3 regions of the Anaeromassilibacillus sp. SJQ-1 genome follow, and region 2 is predicted to be linked to each of the others. Evidence: riboswitches for the same ligand, from Rfam matches in the RefSeq annotation. Region 2 holds a riboswitch; each other region holds the start of a gene.
What was found. A riboswitch is a leader RNA that binds a small molecule or an ion and turns the genes downstream of it on or off. The one in region 2 is predicted to bind FMN.
Positions count from the first base shown of each region.

Region 1: linked by a shared signal. The riboswitch ahead of ACGCCZ_RS12895 (ECF transporter S component) and the one ahead of ACGCCZ_RS03965 (ECF transporter S component) in region 2 are both predicted to bind FMN.
Region 3: linked by a shared signal. The riboswitch ahead of ACGCCZ_RS09740 (ECF transporter S component) and the one ahead of ACGCCZ_RS03965 (ECF transporter S component) in region 2 are both predicted to bind FMN.

Region 1 is NZ_JBKEIV010000044.1:249,152-256,362, reverse strand. Features, by position in the region: gene ACGCCZ_RS12910 (hypothetical protein) at 1-92, shown strand, start outside; gene ACGCCZ_RS12905 (hypothetical protein) at 199-435, shown strand; gene ACGCCZ_RS12900 (hypothetical protein) at 736-1,155, opposite strand; FMN riboswitch at 1,531-1,646, shown strand; gene ACGCCZ_RS12895 (ECF transporter S component) at 1,750-2,073, shown strand; gene ACGCCZ_RS12890 (hypothetical protein) at 2,091-2,393, shown strand; partial or broken gene ACGCCZ_RS12885 (riboflavin kinase) at 2,396-2,659, shown strand; partial or broken gene ACGCCZ_RS12880 (riboflavin kinase) at 2,661-2,774, shown strand; gene ACGCCZ_RS12875 (winged helix-turn-helix domain-containing protein) at 2,823-3,098, shown strand; gene ACGCCZ_RS12870 (hypothetical protein) at 3,622-4,299, opposite strand; gene ACGCCZ_RS12865 (UDP-N-acetylmuramoyl-tripeptide--D-alanyl-D-alanine ligase) at 4,602-5,831, opposite strand; gene ACGCCZ_RS12860 (glutamate ligase domain-containing protein) at 6,027-6,419, opposite strand; gene ACGCCZ_RS12855 (Mur ligase family protein) at 6,358-6,906, opposite strand; gene ACGCCZ_RS12850 (Mur ligase family protein) at 6,866-7,211, opposite strand, start outside.
Region 2 is NZ_JBKEIV010000010.1:181,899-189,109, reverse strand. Features, by position in the region: gene ACGCCZ_RS03985 (winged helix-turn-helix domain-containing protein) at 1-395, opposite strand, end outside; gene ACGCCZ_RS03980 (SIR2 family NAD-dependent protein deacylase) at 361-1,251, opposite strand; partial or broken gene ACGCCZ_RS03975 (protein-ADP-ribose hydrolase) at 1,223-1,995, opposite strand; partial or broken gene ACGCCZ_RS03970 (4Fe-4S binding protein) at 2,018-2,620, opposite strand; gene ACGCCZ_RS03965 (ECF transporter S component) at 2,631-3,197, opposite strand; FMN riboswitch at 3,322-3,441, opposite strand; gene ACGCCZ_RS03960 (pyridoxamine 5'-phosphate oxidase family protein) at 3,451-3,852, opposite strand; partial or broken gene ACGCCZ_RS03955 (winged helix-turn-helix transcriptional regulator) at 4,003-4,329, shown strand; gene ACGCCZ_RS03950 (DUF4368 domain-containing protein) at 4,821-5,846, shown strand; gene ACGCCZ_RS03945 (hypothetical protein) at 5,962-6,891, opposite strand; gene ACGCCZ_RS03940 (tRNA(Met) cytidine acetate ligase) at 6,920-7,211, opposite strand, start outside.
Region 3 is NZ_JBKEIV010000037.1:41,718-48,928, reverse strand. Features, by position in the region: gene ACGCCZ_RS09750 (hypothetical protein) at 1-47, opposite strand, end outside; partial or broken gene metK (methionine adenosyltransferase) at 116-1,301, opposite strand; SAM riboswitch class I at 1,426-1,523, opposite strand; gene ACGCCZ_RS09740 (ECF transporter S component) at 1,607-2,176, opposite strand; FMN riboswitch at 2,256-2,386, opposite strand; partial or broken gene ACGCCZ_RS09735 (CapA family protein) at 2,427-3,580, opposite strand; gene ACGCCZ_RS09730 (S-ribosylhomocysteine lyase) at 3,960-4,418, opposite strand; gene ACGCCZ_RS09725 (zinc dependent phospholipase C family protein) at 4,499-5,353, opposite strand; gene ACGCCZ_RS09720 (amino acid ABC transporter ATP-binding protein) at 5,445-6,179, opposite strand; gene ACGCCZ_RS09715 (amino acid ABC transporter permease) at 6,166-6,891, opposite strand; gene ACGCCZ_RS09710 (basic amino acid ABC transporter substrate-binding protein) at 6,984-7,211, opposite strand, start outside.

The DNA of each region.
Region 1 (7,211 bases), on a different contig from region 2:
AGATTATCGTAGAAGACAAGGAGGACCAGGAGATGTTTCTTCGCTATTGGATGTCCCGGTGCGCCAGAGTAAGCGGCTGGACATCGAAATAATAGCAGAGGAGCCCTAAGGATTCTTGTCTATCATTTACATTGTATTTCAGTAGTTTACATGGTATAATATACCTAAATCCTAAAAAATTAATTGGAGGGAATAATTATGAAATTATATGACATCGATATTCAGAAACTTCTTGATCTTCTTGATAAAGCACAGGGAAATGTCTATCTGGTAACAGAGGATGGCAATACCCTCAATCTTAAGAGTAAGCTGTGCCAGCTATACGGTGTACGCGCTCTTCTGGATGGCGCAAAAAGCTCTAAGGTTTCGGCTGAGTTGAAAGTAGAAAATCCGGAAGACGAATCCATGTTCCTGAACTATATGATTGGCAACTAACAAGCTTTCACCCAAAAATGATTCGTGCCGCTGCAACTTTTAAAGTTGCAGCGGCACTTTTTTGACCCTCTAGAGACAACCAAGGACCGTCCGGGGAAGGACGGTCCCATCGTTGGTTGTATTGGTAAAAAACTCATGTAGGCAAATGATACGGAATTGCTTCCGTCGAAAAGTAAAACCCGCTTTCCGGCCGCCAATTCTTACCGAACAGCGGCCAGAAAGACAAAATCCATCCATCAATTGCGCGGAAATTGTAATTGGATGATTGGGTCCAAACTGTAGCGACAAAAGAACGCGTTATTAAACCGTCTCTGTCTCGCTATAAGTAGTCACCGTCTCAGATCCGTTGAAGACTGCAGTTACCTTCACGCGATAGGTTCCCGAAGAAACCGATTTTTCCTCCGAGATATAGATATAATCGCTGGATTCGGTGTCGGTCCAAGTCTTTACAGTGGACCAGCTGCTGCCGCTCTTCTTCTGAAGAGTAACTGTCAGCTTAATCTTGGACACATTGGATTTTCCCTGTGCTTCTGCATCTACATAGGCGGTTTTGCCGCTGATGGACAAAAATGCCTCTACACGGTCCGCATAAGTATAGCGCGGCTGAATCTCAATCGCACTAACCTGATTTGCCGGAACTTCTGTTGCGGCCATTGCGTTGGCGCCTACGCCAAACATCATACAAAATGCACAAAGGACAGCTGCGAATTTCTTAAACATGGGGAATTCCTCCTTTAATATTGATACATCTATTAACAACGACAGGAAAACCCCAAAGTGGACAATAACTTTCACTTTTTTTCAAATTTTATTGAAATTTTTATAATACAGATGTACTGTTTTCAAAAAGACTATACAGAGTGGCTTGCCGATGCAGCTCTCAGACCGTCAGTTTCTCCATGAAATTCAAAACAAAATATTTCGTATGTCTATAAAACAAAACTGCATCCCTTTTTGTCTACAACAAATATGGGACCGATCTGTTGACAATCTACAATTACAAAAGCTTCAGATTTCCGAAATGTTTCCGAAATTCACTTTGGTCATTGTCAAACAAGGTGTTTCGTAGTATGCTAATCTAGACAACTGAATCGAAAATGTCTTCGGGGCAGGGTGAAATTCCCGATTGGCGGTAAAGTCCGCGAGCGTAAAACGCATGATTTGGTGTGATTCCAAAACCAACAGTATAGTCTGGATGAAAGAAGATTCCATCAGCTGTAGCAACACGTTGTGACGTTTTGCGGTTTGCTGCGCTTATTAGCACCTGAAAGGCATCTCTTTTCGGTGCTAATTTTTTTGCGGAGGGAACAACAGATGGAAAGCAAAACAAAAAGAATTACAACAATTGCAATGCTATGCGCGATTTCCTACGTGGCCATGGCCGTTGGGCGTGTACCAGTCGTATTGTTTCTCAAGTATGATCCTAAAGACGCCATCATCGCACTGGGAGGCTTAATTTGGGGACCATTGACCTCTTGTATCGTTACCATAATTGTTTCTCTTATGGAGATGATTACAGTCAGCGACACAGGCCTCCTGGGGTGTGTCATGAATGTTTTATCTTCATGCGCTTTTGCTTGTACTGCCGCGGCAATCTATAAGAAAAAGCATACGTTTCCGGTGCGGTCCTTGGGTTAGCAGCGGGATGTGTAACCATGGTTACAGTGATGATGGTTTGGAATTATCTGGTCACTCCTCTTTATATGGGGTACCCTAGGGAAGCCGTCGTCGAATTATTAATTCCGGCGTTTCTCCCTTTCAATTTGTTAAAATCCGGACTCAATGCTGGAATTACATTTTTACTGTATAAGCCGGTCATCACTGCCTTGCGAAAAGGTGGGTATATCTCCATGTCGGAAAAGCAAAGTCAGGGCAAACCTACCGGCCTAATCCTGTTGGCTGTTGTGGTCATCATCACTTGTATTCTGTTTATCCTATCCATGAACGGGGTGATATAAGGATGGAAGAACAACGAAAAAAGGAACCTAAACCTATTTGTACCATATCAGGCACGGTCATTCATGGACGAGGAATTGGGAAATGGATAGGAGCCCCTACTGCAAATTTAAAACTGGAAAATAGATGTGACTTGCCAGAATCCGGGGTATATATAGCACAAATTCTATGGAACGCCAAACGATACTACGGGATTACTCATATTGGGAAACGCCCCACGGTGGACAACCAAACGGATATTTCCATCGAAACACACATCTTAAATTTCGATGGGGATTCTATACGGCCAAAAGATAGATGTTCAATTATACCAGCGACTTCGCAGAATACAAAAGTTCGATGATTTTTCAAGGTTATCTGAACAAATCAAACAGGATTGTCTTTTCGCACAGAGTTTCTGGGAAATTCAGCAAGACGCTATTTCGTTTACTATGGACGCCAAAACTCATGATGTAATCATCGACAACCAGAGCATTTATTTATCTGTAAAGGAATTCGATGTCTTATATCTCCTGTATTCCCATCCGAAAGCCGCATTTACAAAAGCCCAGATTTATGAATCTGTTTGGCATGAACCGGGCAATTATCGCTGCCATGCTGTAGAAAACACGGTGTTTCAAATTAGGAAACGCCTCCAACCATATGCAAAAGGGCACGACTTTATAAAAACAGTTGTCGGATTTGGATACCGATACCACGAATCCTAAAAAGATTATCCCACACCATGTATTTCACATGAGCAAACATGTTCCTTGTCCTTAAACGCGCCAAGCCTTGCGAATTCTAATTTTATAGGTATTAAAATTTGGGAATCGTATCGGCTTAGATTTTATGCAACGGTGCTGTGCTTTTCTTTTCATTGCACGGCATCGTTTCTTTTCAACATTGGATCTTTTCTTTATGTGTACGATTCGACATTGGTAGGCAAAAATACTGTTCTTTTATCGTCTTTCTTTGCTTCAAACACTTCTAAAGAATCAAAAAACTAGGAATCTTTTCCCTGCTGCAACCGATAGGGCCCGATTCCCATTCAATCGTTTGACGATTCCCAATGCATAAGAGAACAAAATTTCTACCAGATTTCGGCAGGTTTTTCACAGAATAAAACCGAACCACCAAAAACAATTCTAGTAAAATGGTTATTAACTACTTCCTCTTACCCCGTTATACAAATAGAATCCCCTGCAAAGAGAAAAGCTCTCCTTGCAGGGGAATGATGTCCTTTTACATTCAAGCAGTATATGGCTTTTGTTCCACAATCTTACCATCCGCGCCAAATGTATAGGAAATGCCATCAATAATTCGAATGGTATTGATAACATACTGACCGTCTTCGTAATAGTACTTGTCCCCGTCATATGTAGCCCAACCAGTCGTCGGATATGTAATCTGGGGCAATTTAAACCATTTCGTCCATTTGATATTCTTTCGTCCAAATACTTCTTCGTACTTCATATCCTCGCCAGAACTCCGATTGTCAATCGCCATGTTGTTGCCAACATAAACGCCCACATGGCCTGGCTGATAGAGAATCAAACCATGAATTCGTGGAAGGGACGATGGGTCGTTATAGTCAATGTTTCCAGAAACTTCTGCACTCTGCAACATAGCACCGGAGCTTCCTGCGACTGACATGGAACCTGGATTCGGATTCTTTCCCTCTCCCTGCCACCAAAGATAGGATTTGATCAAACCGGAACAATCACTTGCTCGTTTATTCCCCACAAACTGTCCGTAGCAGCCACTGCGGTACTTCCAACCATTCTTGTACGCCAGCAGCACATGATCTGCCAACCCTACACCGGTCTTTTCCTCCGCAGCTTTTGCTGCAACGCTATGACCAAAAGACACTGTAATGGTCAAAGCTGCAAACAGCAGGGTAAAGAAAAGCAAAAATTTCCGATTCAATGGAAACCCCTCCAATTTTTTACTGTCTCCCGTGGAAACAGCTTGTCCTTTTTATTCAAATATGTAACAATCTTTACATACAAATTACAATCTGTAACAAATTGGTTACAGTATAGCACACATAGCATTACATAGCAACCCTTTTTACGAAAAAAATTACAAATTGTAACCAGTGAAGCTTATAAAATCAAAATAATCGCACAAAAACCGTGCGCAAACAGAGAAAAACCCCAGCTGTTTGCGCACGGTTTTTTAAAATTATAACAAGTTTGTAATTTTTATGTTCCCTCTCGCAAAAGGACTTAACCGATGTGCCCGAGAATTTTTTTGACAATTTCATCCGTATGCATGCCGCGGGACCCCTTTACCAACACAATATCCCCCCTGCGGAGAATGCTCTTTAGCACCTCAGCGGCCTCCTCATTGGCATGACACACATGGCAAGGAATCTCCGGCCTGACGGAACGCGCTCCCTCTGCGATCGCCGCTGCACGCTCTCCAACGGTCACAAGGACATCCAAACCGGTTTTGGCAGCGTATGCGCCCACTTCGAAATGCGCACGGTGTTCCAACTCCCCCAGTTCCAGCATATCCGCCAAAACCGCTAAACAGCGTCCATCCTGCTCTCGAAGGGATTCCAACATATCCAAGCTGCTTTTAATTGCATCCGGGCTGGCATTGTAGGAATCATCGACCACAGTAATCCCATTATGGCGGTGCAATTGTTGCCTCATAGCCAAAGGCTGGTATTCCTGGAGTGCCTTTGCAGCTTTCCCAAGATCAACTCCAAGTGAATGGGAAACCGCGAGGCTGGCTAATGCATTTGTTACATTGTGAAGTCCCAGAACAGGGAGTTCTACCTCCTGCTCAACTCCTTTTGCGCGGAAAACAAAATGAATTCCGTTCGGATGAAATGCGATTTTCTCGGCCCGATAATCGCACCACGGCTGCATACCAAAATATTGTGTTCTTACCCGAAGCTTTCCGCGGAGATTTGCCAACAATGGATCATCGCCATTCAAAAATAGGATGGAGTCCTCCCGAAAACGATCGATGATATGCAGCTTTTCTCCCAAAATATTCTGTTGTGTTTTCAGCTGTTGAATATGAGAGATTCCGATGTTGGTGATAACCGCATAATCGGGTGCGGCAATTTCCGCCAAACGGCTCATCTCGCCAAAGTCGCTCATTCCCATTTCCACCACGGCTGCTTCGTGTTCGGGTCCAAGTCGGAAAATCGTCAATGGCAATCCTACTTGACTGTTGTGATTCCCCTCGGTCCGCATGACATTCTTCTCCGCGGAAAGTGCTAACGCGATCATTTCCTTGGTTGTTGTCTTACCGACGCTTCCTGTCACCCCCACCACGGGAATCGAAAATCGCGCGCGATGTGCTGTAGCAATCAACTGCAAAGCGGAAAGGGTGCTCGGCACACGAATCCACGCATTGGAATCCTTCATCTCCGTATGTTCTTCTGTCAACGTTGCCACTGCGCCTGCAGCAAAGGTAGCAGTGATGTACGCATGCGACATCTGTCCGTTCCCCCTTGATGGGAACGAATAGTGCACCCGGCTCGATTTTCCGGCTGTCTGTACTCACAGAAGTGACCACTGCCTCTGGGTCTCCGCACAGGAGCTTTCCTCCACAGGCCCTTCGAATCTCCCCTACTGTCATCTTCATATTTCTCTGCCTCCTTTTCTGTTCCATATTTGAGAGACTGTTGGCTTTTAAGCTAACCCCTCTTCTTTTAAAATATCCGCGACAACCTCGCGTTCGTCTAGATGGTACTTCACGCCCTTGATCTCCTGGTAATCCTCATGCCCTTTGCCAGCCAGGACAATGATATCTCCTTCCTGCGCATGATCCATACGATATTGAATGGCCTGCTTCCGATCTGGGATGACAATATATTTACCGTTTGTTCGATGCAATCCCACCTCGATGTCTGCGATAATATCCATCACATCTTCAAAGCGGGAATTGTCGGCCGTCACAACGGAAAGATCCGCCAACCTTCCACTGACCTCCCCCATCTCATAGCGCCGGGAACGCGCCCGGTTACCACCAGCGCCAAACAGGCAAATTAAACGGTTCGGGTGGTATTCTCGCAGCGTCTCCAAAATATTCTCCATGCCTGACTGCATTGTGCGCATAGTCGATCAACAGCGTATAGTTCCCCGGCACTTTTACCGGCTCCACACGTCCCTTGACCCTCACTGCATTCAAACCGCGCCGGATATTTTCCTCGGTCACGCCAAAGTGGCGGCAAACCGCAATGGCCGCCAAGGCATTGTAGACACTAAAATGTCCGGGAATATCAACGTCTACGCCAAACGAATAAGGCCCCTCCAATTCAAAATGCACGCCCAGATACCCCGGTCGGGAGAGCAGACGTTCCTCTTTTGCGCGCAATTGTGCTTCTTCATGGAACCCATAGGTCTCTAACTGGCAGGTATGTCCCTCCGTGATTGCCTGCCAATTTTCATCGTCCATGTTTACAATTCCCAATTCGCACTGCCGAAACAGGAGAGCCTTGCATGCACGATACTCTTCCAACGATTTGTGCTCATTTCCTCCGATATGATCCGGAGAAAGATTGGTAAACAATCCAATCGCAAATGTAAAACCTGAAACACGATGGTCGCGCAACCCAATGGAGGCAAGCCTCGATCACCGCCGCCTGGCAGCCCTCGTCTGCCATTTCCCGCAGTGATCGCTGTACCTCATACGATTCCGGAGTTGTATTTTCTGTTTTGATGATCTTCTCACCAATTACCGTGCCGATTGTACCGATCAAGCCCGTTTTAATCCCTGCATCCTCCAAAATAGAGCGAATCATGTAAGAAGTCGTGGTTTTCCCTTTGGTGCCTGTAAGGCCTACCACACGTAAATCCTTGGCGGGATGTCCAAAA
Region 2 (7,211 bases):
TACCGTTTTGAATCCCAAGCCGAGGCATAGAGTTGATCTTTTGTAAATACTCTGCCTGAATGTTTCACAAGGCAATATAGCATGGAATATTCTCCATAGTTCAAATGAATTTCTTTTCCGGCTTTTAACACACGCCGAAATGCCGGATAAAGTTCGACATCGCCAAAGGATAGTATGGAAGAGGATACTTCTACAGTTTGGACTGATTTATCGTGCAATGCGGCCATAATCGTCTGAAAAATAGTGCCGTCCGAATCAACTGCCCGTACCACAATGATTTCTTCCATACACACACCTAACCAATCATCTGCAAGCATGTCGCCCACACAATCTCCAATGATATTCGCCCAAAAATCTTTTTTAGGTGTGAAATACCTGGCTTTTAGCGGCTGCATTGGGTTTAAGGCACAGTTCACACAAAAGTTTTCCAATATCCCCGTCAATGCAAATCGCCCGCTTCTGGATTTCTTTCGGGCAGTATGCTTCTGACAGGTTGACGCAAGCGTAAACCGCCTTGGGATTTTGATAGGTCATCCTCCAAAATGGATATTTGATAATGGCCGGTGTATTGCCGCCTACGCCCAGTTCCAGAAAGAGAATATGTTGCTCCTCGTGACGGCGCAGAAAATCCGTATAACGCTGGGCGGCGGCGTGCCAGCCCTCGTCCTCCACAAAGGTATCGTCCGCCCGCAGGTTCATGGACATAGGTGTACCACAACGGGGACAGTGCGGCACCAATTCACTGGGAATTTTCATATCCTTTTGTTCAGCCATCATTCTTCTGACAACAGCTTCGTTGTCATAGGTCTTTTGGTGGCAGGGCTTGGAACACTGCCAAAGGCCATAGTCGCCCTGGGTGTAGAACAGACGGTGTTTATCAAACCCGGCCTTCTGAAAACAGTGATCTACATTGGTGGTCAGAACAAAATACTCTTTGTCCTGCACCAGCTTCAAGAGGTCATGGTAAACCGGATTTGGGGCATCCAGATACCGGTTGATGTAGATATACCGACTCCAATATGCCCAGTGTTCTTCCAGACCGTCAAAGGGATAGAAGCCGCCGGAATACATATCATGGAAGCCGTATTTCTCAATAAAATCCCCGAAATACTGGCGGAAGCGTTCGCCGGTATAGGTGAACCCGGCGGAAGCGGAAAGCCCGGAACCGGCTCCGATCACCACTGCGTCCGCCGTGTCCAGTTCCTCTTTGAGCCGCGTAATATTATCGTAGCAGTCGGTTGTAGATTTCATAGTCGTTATCCTTGAAAACATTGAAAATCACCTCGATTTTATCAGGATTTTTCTGCTGCCATTCCCTGACTGTCCGTATGGCGAGCTGTGCGGCCAGGTCAGCCGGGAAATGAAACTCGCCAGTGGAGATACAGCAGAAGGCTACGCTATGTAGGCCTTTTTCCGCCGCCAGATCCAAACAGGTGCGGTAGCAGCTTGCCAATAGTTCCCGGTCATTTTTTGTTACGGCTCCATAGATGATCGGGCCAACGGTGTGCAGTACATAGCGGCATGGCAGGCTATACGCTTTCGTGATTTTTGCCCTGCCGGCGGGTTCTTCTTTCTTCTGCCCCGCCATGACACGGGCACATTCCAGACGAAGCTGTACCCCCGCATAGGTGTGAATGGCGTTGTCGATGCAGCCGTGACAGGGGACGAAGCAGCCCAGCAGCCGGCTATTTGCCGCATTCACAATAGCATCAGCGGCAAGGGTAGTAATATCACCCTGCCAGAGATAAAGTCCAGGTTGTACCGGCGCCAGATCGGCCAGCTTTGTAACACCCTTTTTGGCAAGACGCTCCCGCAGGTAAGCGTCTTATACATTCAGAAAATCCTCACTTGCCGGGATAGGCGGGCGTACATTCATCAGGCTGCGCAGAAGCCGCCGCTTTCCGAGAGAGTATCCGGCACATGAATCTCTGTATATTCTTTGCGTTCCGCCAGCAGATAGCGGAGCAGATAATCCGATCTTTCGTCCTGTGTCATCCGTCTTACCTCCGCTCAATCGCCCTTGTGGGCAGATCTCATAGCAGTTCCCGCAATGCAAACAGTGTTCCTGCCGGATGATGGCGGGCTTTGCCGAAATATCAATGCACTTCTGCGGGCACTTGGAATAGCACAGCTTACAGCCAATACACTTGTCTGTCACAAAGTAGCCGGTTTTCTCTGTCTGCGCACCACCGAAGGAAAAACTGGCGCGTTCAATCGGCTGTTTGGAAAGGTCAAACCATTCTCCCGTCCCTTCGTAAATTCTGAAAACCGTAAGGGCGCTGCGAGAGCGCACATCGGGATAGATTTTTTCCATGTACGGATTTTTTCGGAACAGGTCGGGCAGGCTGTCCGGCCCGGTTTCCTTTGCCTTACCCTGCACCGACACGGCCACACAGGAAAGGGTATCTTCGCCCTTCATGGCGGTAAATGCGATATTTTCATTGGATTTCAAACGGTTATAAAAATTCTTCCCCTTTGCAGTCAGGAAGTAAAGGCCGTTTTCATCGTAGTCCATGATGTCAATGGCGCAGGTGACTGGTCGTCCCTCGCTGTCCGTCGTGGCAAAAACGGTGGAGTGGATTTTCTCCACGATGTATTGCAAATAATCTTTTGTCTGCATAAGGAACCTCCTATTTCAGCCTGCCCTTTAAGGTAGGGGTAAGCCGTTTGTAAAGCGGCATGGTGACAATGCTGATCCCAATTCCTTTCAGCAAATTAAATGGGAATGCATTGAACAGTACAACATCCAATTTGGTCTTGATGAATGGGATAAACTCACCAAAAGAAGCAATCAGTTGGTCGAGCGGCATAAATACTTCAAATATGGGAAGCAGAATAAAGTAGTTGACAATGGCCGCTCCAACTCCCATAACGATGCTGGCAATCAAGCAGGCAAGCATCGCCGTTTTCTTTGTTTTGTGAAATTTATAGATAAGCCCGGCAGTTACCACAAAACTGCTTCCCATGATAAAATTCGCAAGTTCACCGATTCCACCAGTAGAGGAAGTGAGCAGCTGCAAGGCGTTTTTGACAAATTCAATCAATATGCCCGATACAGGACCGTATGCAAAAGCTCCGATCAGTGCGGGCAAATCCGACAAATCCATACGCGCAAAGGTTGGAGACAGCGGAACAGGAAATTCAAAAAAAGCGAGCACAAAGGCGATGGCAGAAAGTACGGCGGTCATTGTAAGCATACGCACATTCTGGATGGATGATTTCCTTCGGACAGTAATTGTTTTCTCCATAATTCTCCTATTGAGATATGATTTAGATTAAGAACAAGCCCCGCGAAGTCTGACACTTGCGGGGCTGTTCTTGTCATATCCTCTCTCGTCCAGACTTTTACTGTCGGTAACGGAATTGCACCGTTTCGGCTGCCCTTGCAGTTCGCAGACTGTTACTGCCGGTCAGGAATTTCACCTTGCCCCGAAGATATTTGAGTTCTGTTTACAGGTCGTATTCCTTGGGCGGGTTGCCGGAGAAGTCGGCGATTACTGCATGAACATCCTTCAGGTAGAACGCCTCAAAGATAGGATTGGTAGCCTCGCCGTACTGCCCCTTGACGATGGGGTTCTGGATGCACATAGCCTTGGCAGCCATGTTGTTCTCAAACACAGCCTTGCCGTTCAGACGAATCCACGCATAGGCCGGGCTGGAAACGGAAACTTCGATATTGGGGTTGGCCTGCATATCTTTGTAGACTTCCTTCTGGTTGTTGGTGCAGAACCACAGCTTGCCGTCCAGTTCACCGGCAAACATGAAGGGGCGGCACTTGGCCTTGCCGTCACGGCCTACAGTAGCCAGATACTGTACGGGATTTTCCTGCAAAAACTTTACGACTTCGTTCAAGATGAATACCTCCTGATTTTGAATGTAGGTTTTGGGGATTGCAATTTTTGTCTTGCAATATTATAATAAATCTGTAAGTATCTATTGTAAAGTAAGCACTTTATTGTGCTGTAGTTACTTAAAAAGAAACTATTGAAAGGAAGTGATACCATGCAGCAAACAAAGGAGTTGCCCGCCTGCCCGGTGAGAAACAACGCTTATGCTGATCGGAGACAAGTGGAAAGTCCTGATTCTGCGTGACCTCATGCCTGGAACAAAGCGGTTTGGAGAGTTAAAGAAATCCATTGGCAGCGTATCGCAGAAGGTTCTGACCGCCCAGCTTCGGGATATGGAAGAAAAGGGCCTTGTCAATCGCCAAGTATACGCAGAGGTCCCGCCACGGGTGGAGTACAGCCTGACCGACTTGGAAAAAGCCTGAAACCAATCCTGGATGCCATGTGGATCTGGGGCGAGGGCTATAAGGCGCAAAATGGTTGAGCAGAAAAAATATTTTCTGGACATATTTCATCGCCTATAGTTGGATCTTAACCAATCGATCCTGCGCTTTATCATAAGCCTTCATGTCATCACGCATAAAGGAAATTTCAGCAAGTGCTCTTGACAAATCCCTTCACCTGCGCTACTCTCTTTGTAAGACAGGGAGAAGACACAATACCCCGAACGGTACGGTTCTGTCTACATCCCAAAGCAGTTCGGCGGAAGATCAAAAACAGGAAGCCATACACGGCCGGAACAGATAGTTTCGGATCGTGTATGGCTTTTTCATTTGCCGGACGGAAGAAGGCTCCCCTTATGGCGCGGGGCAGGCCGTCAGTACCGGCCCCACAGGGGCTTACCCGAAAAGAGGAGCTTTCCGGGGTAAGGCAGGAATAGCCGCTTGAAAGCAGTGTTTTCAACGGATTTTACAGGTGTGATTTTTGAAGATTGCCCGAAAAAACGTCTTACAGCGTTTTCGGGAGAAAGGGGGCATGATCGAGCCGCAGAGAACCTACTGTTTCGCCAGAATCCTTACGCGGGAGAAGATCCTTACCCCTACCGCCTACGCATACCGCACCAAAGGGGGCCGCAACTCTGCTCTGAATCTGGACAAGCCCTACACCCGGTCCGGCAGCACGGTGGCCGGCATTCTGGAGCATGAGGAATATATCGGCAATACCATCAACTGCCGGACCTATACCCCATCCTTCAAGAACAAAAAGAGCCTTTTGAACCCGCCGGACAAGATACTCCGCTTTGGGGGAACCCATGAGCCATTGATCGACCTGGACACTTGGGAGATCGTCCAGCGGGTACGGCAGGGCAAACGGAGGCCCATCAAGATGAGACAGCAGGATATGCTCTCCGGGCTGGTTTACTGCACGGACTGCGGCTCACGGTACTACCTTTGCCGGTGCGGGAGCTGGGACGAGAGCCAGTACACCTTCGTCTGCGGCAAGTACCACTGCCATAAGGAGGACTGCACGCCCCACACCATCAAAACAGCGGCCTTGCGGCAGATCGTGCTGAGCGAGATTCGGCGGGTGTCTGCCGAGGCGAGGGAACATTGGGACGAGCTGTTCCAGCGGCTTACCAGCAGCCACCAGAGCAGAGTGAAAAAGGAGCTTGCGGCCAAGCAGCGGGAACTGGACAAGGGAGGACGGCGGCTGAAAGACCTGGAAACGCTGTTCCGCCGTTCCTTCGAGGAGCTGGTTTTGGGACATCTCTCCGACGGGCAGTTTCAAACACTGGTAAAAGGCTATAAACTGGAAAAGGCGGAGCTGGAGGCAAAGACAGAAACGCTCAAAGACGAGATTGCAAACTGGCAGGACACGCTTCAGAACGCCGACCGCTTCCGCAAGCTGGTGGACAAGTACACAGATATTGCGGAACGAACGCCGGAACTGGTGCGGGAGTTTATCCAGAGAATTGAGATACACGAGCGTTCCGGACGGTACAAGAAAAAGCACTATACCCAGCAGGTCAATATTTACTTTAATTGCATCGGCCAGGCATAACAAAACGGCCCCAGGATGCCGTAACATCCTGGGGCCGCTCTAGAACTACAATACATCCTTATCCGGGCGGATGATTTGCTTGCCGGCGCTTGTTTTATTTTGCAACAGAATCGTATTATTTTAGATTTTCTATATAATGGGTAATCCCATCTTCATCGGTAGGGGAGACATCACTATAAGTATGGAACAAAGAAAGGTTCTCCACATGGCGCAACGCCCCGCCCGCTTCAATCTGGTAAAGTGGACTCATGGTTTCCATGGAAAGATAATCCCCATTGCAATACGTCTCATAAGAACTGCCGTAATCCGGATAAGCAGCGTCGGACTGCACAAAGCGTTTGATGAGGGTATACGTGCGATCTACATAGGCGGCCCATCCGAGCGCATTATTGGTGCCAAGTTTAAGAGGCTTTTCGTTCGACGAATCGTGCTGAATCGTAATATACCGGTTTCCAATGTAAAGACGTTTATCCCGCGGATCGGTGTAGGGCCAAAACGTTAAAACACGGTTCGGCGGGAGTTCATCCTCCTCATTAACGCGGTTTTGTGGAATAATTTCCAAACCGCCCCCACGAACCATCGTGATGGGCCAAAGGGAGAGCATCTGTCGATCCTTAGAAAAATTCTTGACACTGTGTACCAGCATCACATCAGAGGAGTTTTCCCCCATAACGATTTCCAAACGGGTTTGAACTTCATTTTGTTTCTGTTTTGCCGAGGAAAAGGTCACGCCGTCCGGAAGCAATGCATAAATGACCGGATCGTTATCTGGAAAATAGGATTCCGGCATCTTCTCAGGGGCGAGCCATAATCGGTGTCCACCATAGAAATAACACGCCGCCCCTTCGGAATAATAGTCGTCCATGAATGCGTTCTGCATTTTATACTTGCGCTCCAAGTCGTTGTACAGAACATTTTCGCCTCCAACAAACCCAAAGCGTACAATACGTGGACCACAATCGATGGTCACAACAACATCAATGACGCCGTTGGAGAGCTGTACACACTTTCCATAATTTTCAAAATCAATTTCCTTGAGCTCCAAAAGAATGACACGTCCTTTAAATGAAAATTTATTCTTGCGGAGGCCCCGCAAAAGAGACGGAATCATGCTGGAAAGGAAGCTGCATATTGTCCCGTATCTTGCATATTCCTGCCGTCCAATCTCGCCCACAGGGCTGGGGGATTGGAAGAAAAAGGGAATATACGTCCGTTGATTGGCTCTCTAATTCAATCACATTTCGCGCATCATTGTCAAGAGATAAAATATCCGATGAATTGGCGATGATAGGGCGTTTTGTGGTCATTTTTGATACATGCAAAATTTCTGCTCCCCGCGTATTCATTCCCAATATGCGTACATAC
Region 3 (7,211 bases), on a different contig from region 2:
ACAATCGCCAGCAGGATCAGGATGGTCTTTAGAAACATGCCCCACATAAAAATCACCTCATCACAGTTTATGTGATAAGGTGATTTCCGCTCATATTTTTTCTAAAATCGTACCATTAAGCGCGCAGTACCGCCTTGAGCGCTTCCACCTGATCCCGCTGCTCCCATGGCAAATTCAGTTCCTCTCGTCCCATATGACCATAATTGGAAATCTGACGATAGATCGGACGGCAGAGGTCAAAATTCTGAATGATGGCGGCTGGCCGCAGGTCAAATACCTTGCGCACCGCATTTTCCAACTCTTCACTGGTATACGCAGACGTCCCAAAGGTATCCACTGCGATGGAAACAGGCCGCGCTACACCGATCGCATAAGCAAGCTGGACTTCGCATTTCTTCGCCAAACCTGCAGCAACGATGTTTTTCGCAACGTAGCGAGCAGCATAAGCGCCAGAACGATCCACTTTGGTCGGGTCTTTGCCGGAAAACGCACCGCCGCCATGGCGTCCATACCCGCCATAGGAATCCACGATGATCTTTCGCCCTGTCAAGCCGGTATCTCCCGCAGGGCCTCCTACGACAAAACGCCCCGTCGGATTGACATAAAACTTTGTACGCTCATCCAGCCACCTTTCCGGGATCGCAGCCTTAATGACGTGTTCCACTACATCAGCGCGAATCTGTTCCAAAGTAACATCCGGACTATGCTGGGTGGAAACTACGACGGTATCCACACGCACCGGAACGCCATCCTGATATTCCACAGTAACTTGTGATTTTCCGTCAGGACGCAGGTAAGCGAGCTTACGGCTTTTACGCACTTCGCTCAATTTTTTAGAAACCTTATGCGCCAAGGAAATCGCCAAAGGCATTAGCTCGGGGGTCTCGTCGCAGGCAAATCCGAACATCATTCCCTGATCTCCGGCGCCAATGCTATCCAAGGCGTCGGTTGCACCGTTTTGCGCTTCGTAGGACTTATTTACGCCCATTGCAATGTCGGGCGACTGCATATCAATCGATGTAACTGACACCACAGGTGTTCCCATCAAATCCATATTTATTGTTGCTGTAGCCGACATCGATGGCCACATTCCGGGCGATGGATGCTATGTCCACATAGCACTCCGTAGAGATTTCTCCCATGATATGCAGCATCCCGGTGGTCGCTGTCACCTCGCAAGCTACATGTGCATGGGGGTCCTGCTCCAAAATTGCATCCAATACAGCGTCAGAAATCTGGTCGCAGAGCTTATCGGGATGTCCCTCTGTCACCGATTCGGATGTAAAAAAGTATTTTGCCATGTCTTATAAATCCTCCTGTTTGAAAATTACCATTCTTGTCCATATCCTTGGAAGCAACCGCCTCCTACTTCAAGATTTCAGGTCATAGAAAAACCGCTCGGAAAACCGAGCGGTCTATAAAGCAACCTCATCTTTCGGCTTACCCGCAGGAATTAGCACCTTGCTGCATAGCAGGTTGCCGGACATCACAGGGCCTGTTCCCTCCGTCACTCTTGATAAGGACATATTCTGTTAACAGATATATTATAGCACGAGTTGCTTTCCCTGTAAAGGGACAAAATAAGAAAAATTCTTACAAATTTCTGTTAGGGCTGCCCAACGAGTTCCTTATGACGGCGAATAAAAGGTTGTAGCGCTTTAAAGACTACCGCAGTAATCACACAGTTGGCAGACGCCTTAATGAGATTAAAGGGTATGATGACCGGAAGGATCATATCCACAACCGCCTGCATGGGAACCCCCTGAAAATAACTGGTGAGTACAAGATTCAACGGAATCATCAGAGCGGTCATGGCCAACGTTCCAAGGACCATTCCGACGACCGTTTCACGGAATTTGTTGTGCCAACGGCTGAATTGTCCCACCAGGACCACCAGAGCGCCGGAGGCGACAACATGCATCACAAGGCCAATCCATCCGTCGCCTCCCAATAGAAACGCTTGAATCAGAGAAACAACCACCAGGATCACCAAACCGGGAAGGGTGCCAAATAGCAAAGTCCCCAGCAAAATCGGCACGTCCGCCATATCGTATTTCATAAACGGAGCAGCAGGAATAATCGGAAACTGTGTGACGGTCACAAGAACGATTGCAATTGCAGCGAGCATTCCCATCTGCGCCATGCGGACTACGTTGTCTTTGGTGTTTGTTTTCATAGAAACCTCTCCTTTTTGTCCGGCTGTCTACGAAAAAAGCCCCGCGGCAAATGCCACGGGGCCCCAATACGCATGATGCGCGGTTCTTCTTCCATCCGGACTATACCGTCGGCTTTGGGATCACACCAAAATCAGCTTTCGCTCGCGGGCTTGTCGGCTAAACGCCGCATTACCGCCGGTGGGGAATTGCACCCCGCCCCGAAGACAGCTCTTAAATTTGTTAATAGTATAACACTCTCCCCAACGCCTGTCAATCCACAGAAACATATTTTTCCGGAATGTTCTGCGCGACCATCTGCTCTATGTACGAGAGGCTAAAAATGGAATCATATTGCCGAACCCCGTGTTGTTCTGCCAACGCAGCGGAATACTGCGAAAGGGGATAAATCGTTATATCCCGGAAATTCGCCCCATAATGGGTAACTATGGGGACAAAATCGACATCGGATACCGCCGTTTCTCCACTTTCCAGATTCTTTTCCACGGTTACTTTGAGCATCCCACCCACCATGCTCAAGGCGCGGTCCTGCGCGGACACAAAATTTCCCAGGGCATAAGCCACTGGACATTGCGCTCCGTCCGACGCACGTTTCAGCATCACGACGGGTTGTAACGTATGGGCGTGGTTGCCGATCACCAAATCGGCCCCCCAGTCCACCAGGTTTTGCGCGAGTTCCTCCTGTTTCTTCGTTGGAACATGTGTATACCTTCTCCCCAATGTGCAGACACCACTACAATGTCCGCCATAGAATCCGCCTTTTGCACAAGATGCTCCAGTTCTTCCGTCTCGCTGGTCAAAAGGACATGGTAAGGGGAGTCCTTTGGTAGATATAGGCCATTTGTCATCTCTGTTACGCCGATATGCGCAGTTGTAATCCCATTGCGCTCTACAATCCGGATGTTTTCCAAATCTTTATCGCTTCGGTATGCGCCGACCACTGCCACTTTCTTGGTGTCCCAATAATCCAGCGTAGCGCGCAGACCCTCTTCTCCTTGATCCAAGATATGATTATTCGCATGATTGACGACATCGAAGCCAACCCGTACCAATTCATCCCCCAACTGCGTCGGCGAATTGAAGCGAGGATACCCGGAGAGCGGCCGAACAGCTCCCGCTAAAGGTGTTTCCTGATTGATAATGGCGATGTCTGCCTGCTCGATATACGGTGCTACCCGCGCATATACTGGGGAAAAATCGTATCCGGTTCCACCTGTGCGACGGCTAGCTTGCTTATAAATGCCATCGTGAATTAGGTTGTCACCCACTCCCAGGATGGTGATGGAGGCTATCTCTGGCTCTGACGAGGGTGCACTGTCCGAGGGCTTGTCCAAGGAAGGCGAGGGCTGTGCCCCCCACTCCGGCACGGATGGTTTCTCTTTCGCTTCCCCTTGCGAGGAACCCATCTGCGGAACCGGTTCCATATGTTCCATCCGTCCTGCCGCAGGCATGAGAAGTAACATCGCGGTGCACAACATCACAGCGAAACCAGCGGTCGATATGCGCAGGATGACTGTCTCTAAACGCACAGGTTTTACGCGAGGCCTTTTTTGGTAATGTCTTGCCTTCCTCATATCCGTTCCTCCATCCACATAACTCTTCCACTTCTATTGTAAAGCAGGGCTCCTTTTGCCCCATAGGTCTTTATACAAAGATTATACAACAAAAAGCCGTATGGAGCTATGAAAACCGTAGGACGGATTCTGACAGAAAAGGCCGCTGTAGAACAATAACCACAGCGGCTTTAGCAATCCTTCCATATATTCCGGCAAAGTCCCAAAAAGATTACTCCGGATAAACCAGCTTTCGCTCATCCCAGCCTTCTATGATGGTCAAGAATTCTTGTGCTTCCTTCTTCGCACCTTCCAGATCATGTTCCAAATAGTTCCCACATTCCTTGGCAGTCGCTCCTGGAACCTCTCCATCATATTGGGCAATCTGCTGGAAAATCGAACGAACCAGGCGTACCGCGTCCGCCTCTTCCATGTCGCGGAGCAAAAAATAGCATCCGGTCCGGCAGCCCATTGGCCCAAAATAGATGACATGATCTTTCCATTCTGAATTGCGGGCAAAGGTTGCAAACAGATGCTCCAATGTGTGTAGCGCTCCGTTCTCGATATAGGGCGGTGTGTTTGGCCGGCGCATCCGGATGTCATATGTCTTGACATCGCCGTCGATACGGGAAAGATAGATCCCTGGAACCAACCGATCGTGGTCGATACAGAAACTTGCAATTCTGTCCATTTCATTTCCTCCATAACTCTGCAAAATAATAACACAAATTCTTTTTATCCATCCTCAAAGGAACGATTTACAAACATATCCTATAGCGTTTCCCCAGAAAAAAAGCTCTTAATTTGCTCCAAAGCTTCTACAATGGAACGTTCATAAACATCCAAAAAACTCTCGTTGTTCTCTCTTCCATCCTCTGGTGAACGCCATGTCTGTAATAGAGTGTTCGCATAATCGAAGTCATCCCCCTCTCCCACGCCACGAATATGACAGGATAGAGTATGCTTTCCGCCGTGCTTCTTCTCCCACCGTTCCACCAACGGCTTTTTCAAGCTGGTGTGGTCATTGAGCCACCCCATAGCAGTCCGGGCATCCTTCACCGCCTGTTCTACCAATGGCAGCGCATGCGAGACCCCAAACCGTACATGTAATAAAAACGCATAGAGAGAAACGATCTCTGCTTGTACCTTTTGATTTTTGGGAAGGGTCTTTTTTAAGGAGAACTCAATCGGAAGAGCCCCCGCTTCATAGCGCAGAAGGACAACATCCAACGCCGACTCCATCTCATGATGGGCAATTTGTGCATCCTGATCGGGCTGTATCTTTAAAAGCTCTCGCGCCTGTGCCTCTATAAACGGATGGCAAATTCGATCTGCCGCGTAATGGCAGAGGAATCCTGCAATACAGCTCCACACACATTCCGACGGATGCGCTTCACCGTATTCATGCAGGATAGAAACTGTCCGCGAAACCGACTCTTGATGCAACCGTTCGCCAAAGGAAGAGAGGCTTTCCCCTTTCTGCCAAGGAAGCGCCCGATGGTAAAAAAGAGAATCCGGTCCCTGAGCCCCCCATAAAAATGCGTCGCGTTCCACCTCCGTATGGTTCGGTTTCCAAAGCTCCAACACGCGCAAGGCGTGATAATAATGGGTAATTGCGGCAGGCATATCATCCCTCGCTTTCTAAAAGTTCATTTCCAGCAAAAAATGAGAGGCCCCTGTTGGGTTGCCTCTCATTTTATCACACTTAAAATTCATTTTAAAGGACCTTGGACAAAAAGTCCTGTAGACGCGGATTTTTGGGATGATCGAAAAACTCGTCCGGTTTGGCCTCTTCCAAAACAAGCCCCTCGTCCATAAAGAGGACGCGCGTGGCAACCTCGCGTGCAAAGTTCATCTCATGGGTAACAACTACCATGGTCATCCCCTCGTGAGCCAGCTCTTTCATCACCTGGAGCACCTCTCCGACCATTTCCGGGTCCAGGGCGCTGGTCGGCTCATCAAAGAGCATAACATCCGGCTCCATAGCCAACGCACGTACAATCGCAATGCGCTGCTGCTGGCCGCCGGAAAGCTGGGAGGGATAGGCATTTGCCTTATCCTGTAAACCAATGCGCTTTAGCAACTGCATGGCCTTATCTTCCGCCTCTTTCTCGGACTTCAGCTTCAATGTTACAGGCGCAAGGGTAATGTTCTTCAAAACCGACAGATGGGGAAACAGATTAAAATGCTGAAACACCATGCCCATTTTCCGGCGAAGCTGATCTACGTCGCAACCAGGCGCATTGATCTGTGTTCCTTCAAACCAGACTTCCCCGCCTGTCGGCATCTCCAACAGATTCAAACAACGGAGAAAGGTACTTTTTCCGGAACCGGACGGTCCGACAACAACCACCTTTTCTCCCTTCTGGATCTCTTGGTTGATCCCCTTGAGCACCTGAAGGTCGCCCCTTTGGGTGTGGAACGTCTTTTCCAAATTCTTAACGCTTATCACTCTGGTGCAACCTCCTTTCGAGCTTGGACAGACACATGGTCAACAAAATTACCAACACCAGATAGATTGCCGCCACTAAGAACAAGGGCATGAACGCATCGTATGTAATGCTGCGGATAATGTCGCCGCCCTTGGTCAAATCCTGAATGCCGACATAACCTGCGATAGAAGTCTCCTTCAAAAGGGCAATAAACTCGTTGAAAACCGCTGGCGCAACATTTTTAAATGCCTGGGGCAGAACAATCTTGCTCATGGTTGTCCGGCTGTTTAAGCCGAGCGAACGTCCTGCCTCGATCTGGCCGCGGTCCACAGACTGAATACCGCTGCGGATTACTTCCGCGACATAAGCGCCGGAGTTGATACCGAACGCCAACATCGCCACCAAAAGGGTTTCGCCGCTGGCAAAAATAAAATACACCATAATCATCAACTGAACCAACACAGGGGTTCCGCGGATGACCGTCAGATACAAGCCGCAGATTTTATTGAGAATCCGCAACTTTTTGGGGTTATTCTGATGTGTGATGCGCACTAAGGCGACCAATGTCCCCAGGATAATACCGATGATAACCGCCACTAGGGTAATCACCACTGTATTGGCAAATCCCTGCACGATGTACATATACCGGTCTTTTAAAATAAAATCGTCATAGAACTGCTGGCCTAAATCAGAGAAAAAGGACAGCGGAACCGATGCAAAGAGCGTCTGCATGCCAACCTCCCCATAAAACAGAAGCAGGCAGAAAAACTGCCTGCCCCCAAAAGGGTCCGGCGGCTCTTCTGCTGCCTATCATTTGTTTGATTTTATTCTGCGCTGATGTACTTGCCGACGATCTCGTCCATCTCGCCGCTATCCTGCATCTCTTTGAGGACTTCATTGACCATCTTTTGCAGTTCAGTGCTTCCTTTGGGCATAGCGATGGCGTATTCCTCGCTTGTGAGCGCTTCGTCCAGCTTCTTTACCTTATCACTGTTCTTTTCCACAAGCTTTTCCGCCGGGAAATTGTCGATGACCACCGCGTCGATGCGTCC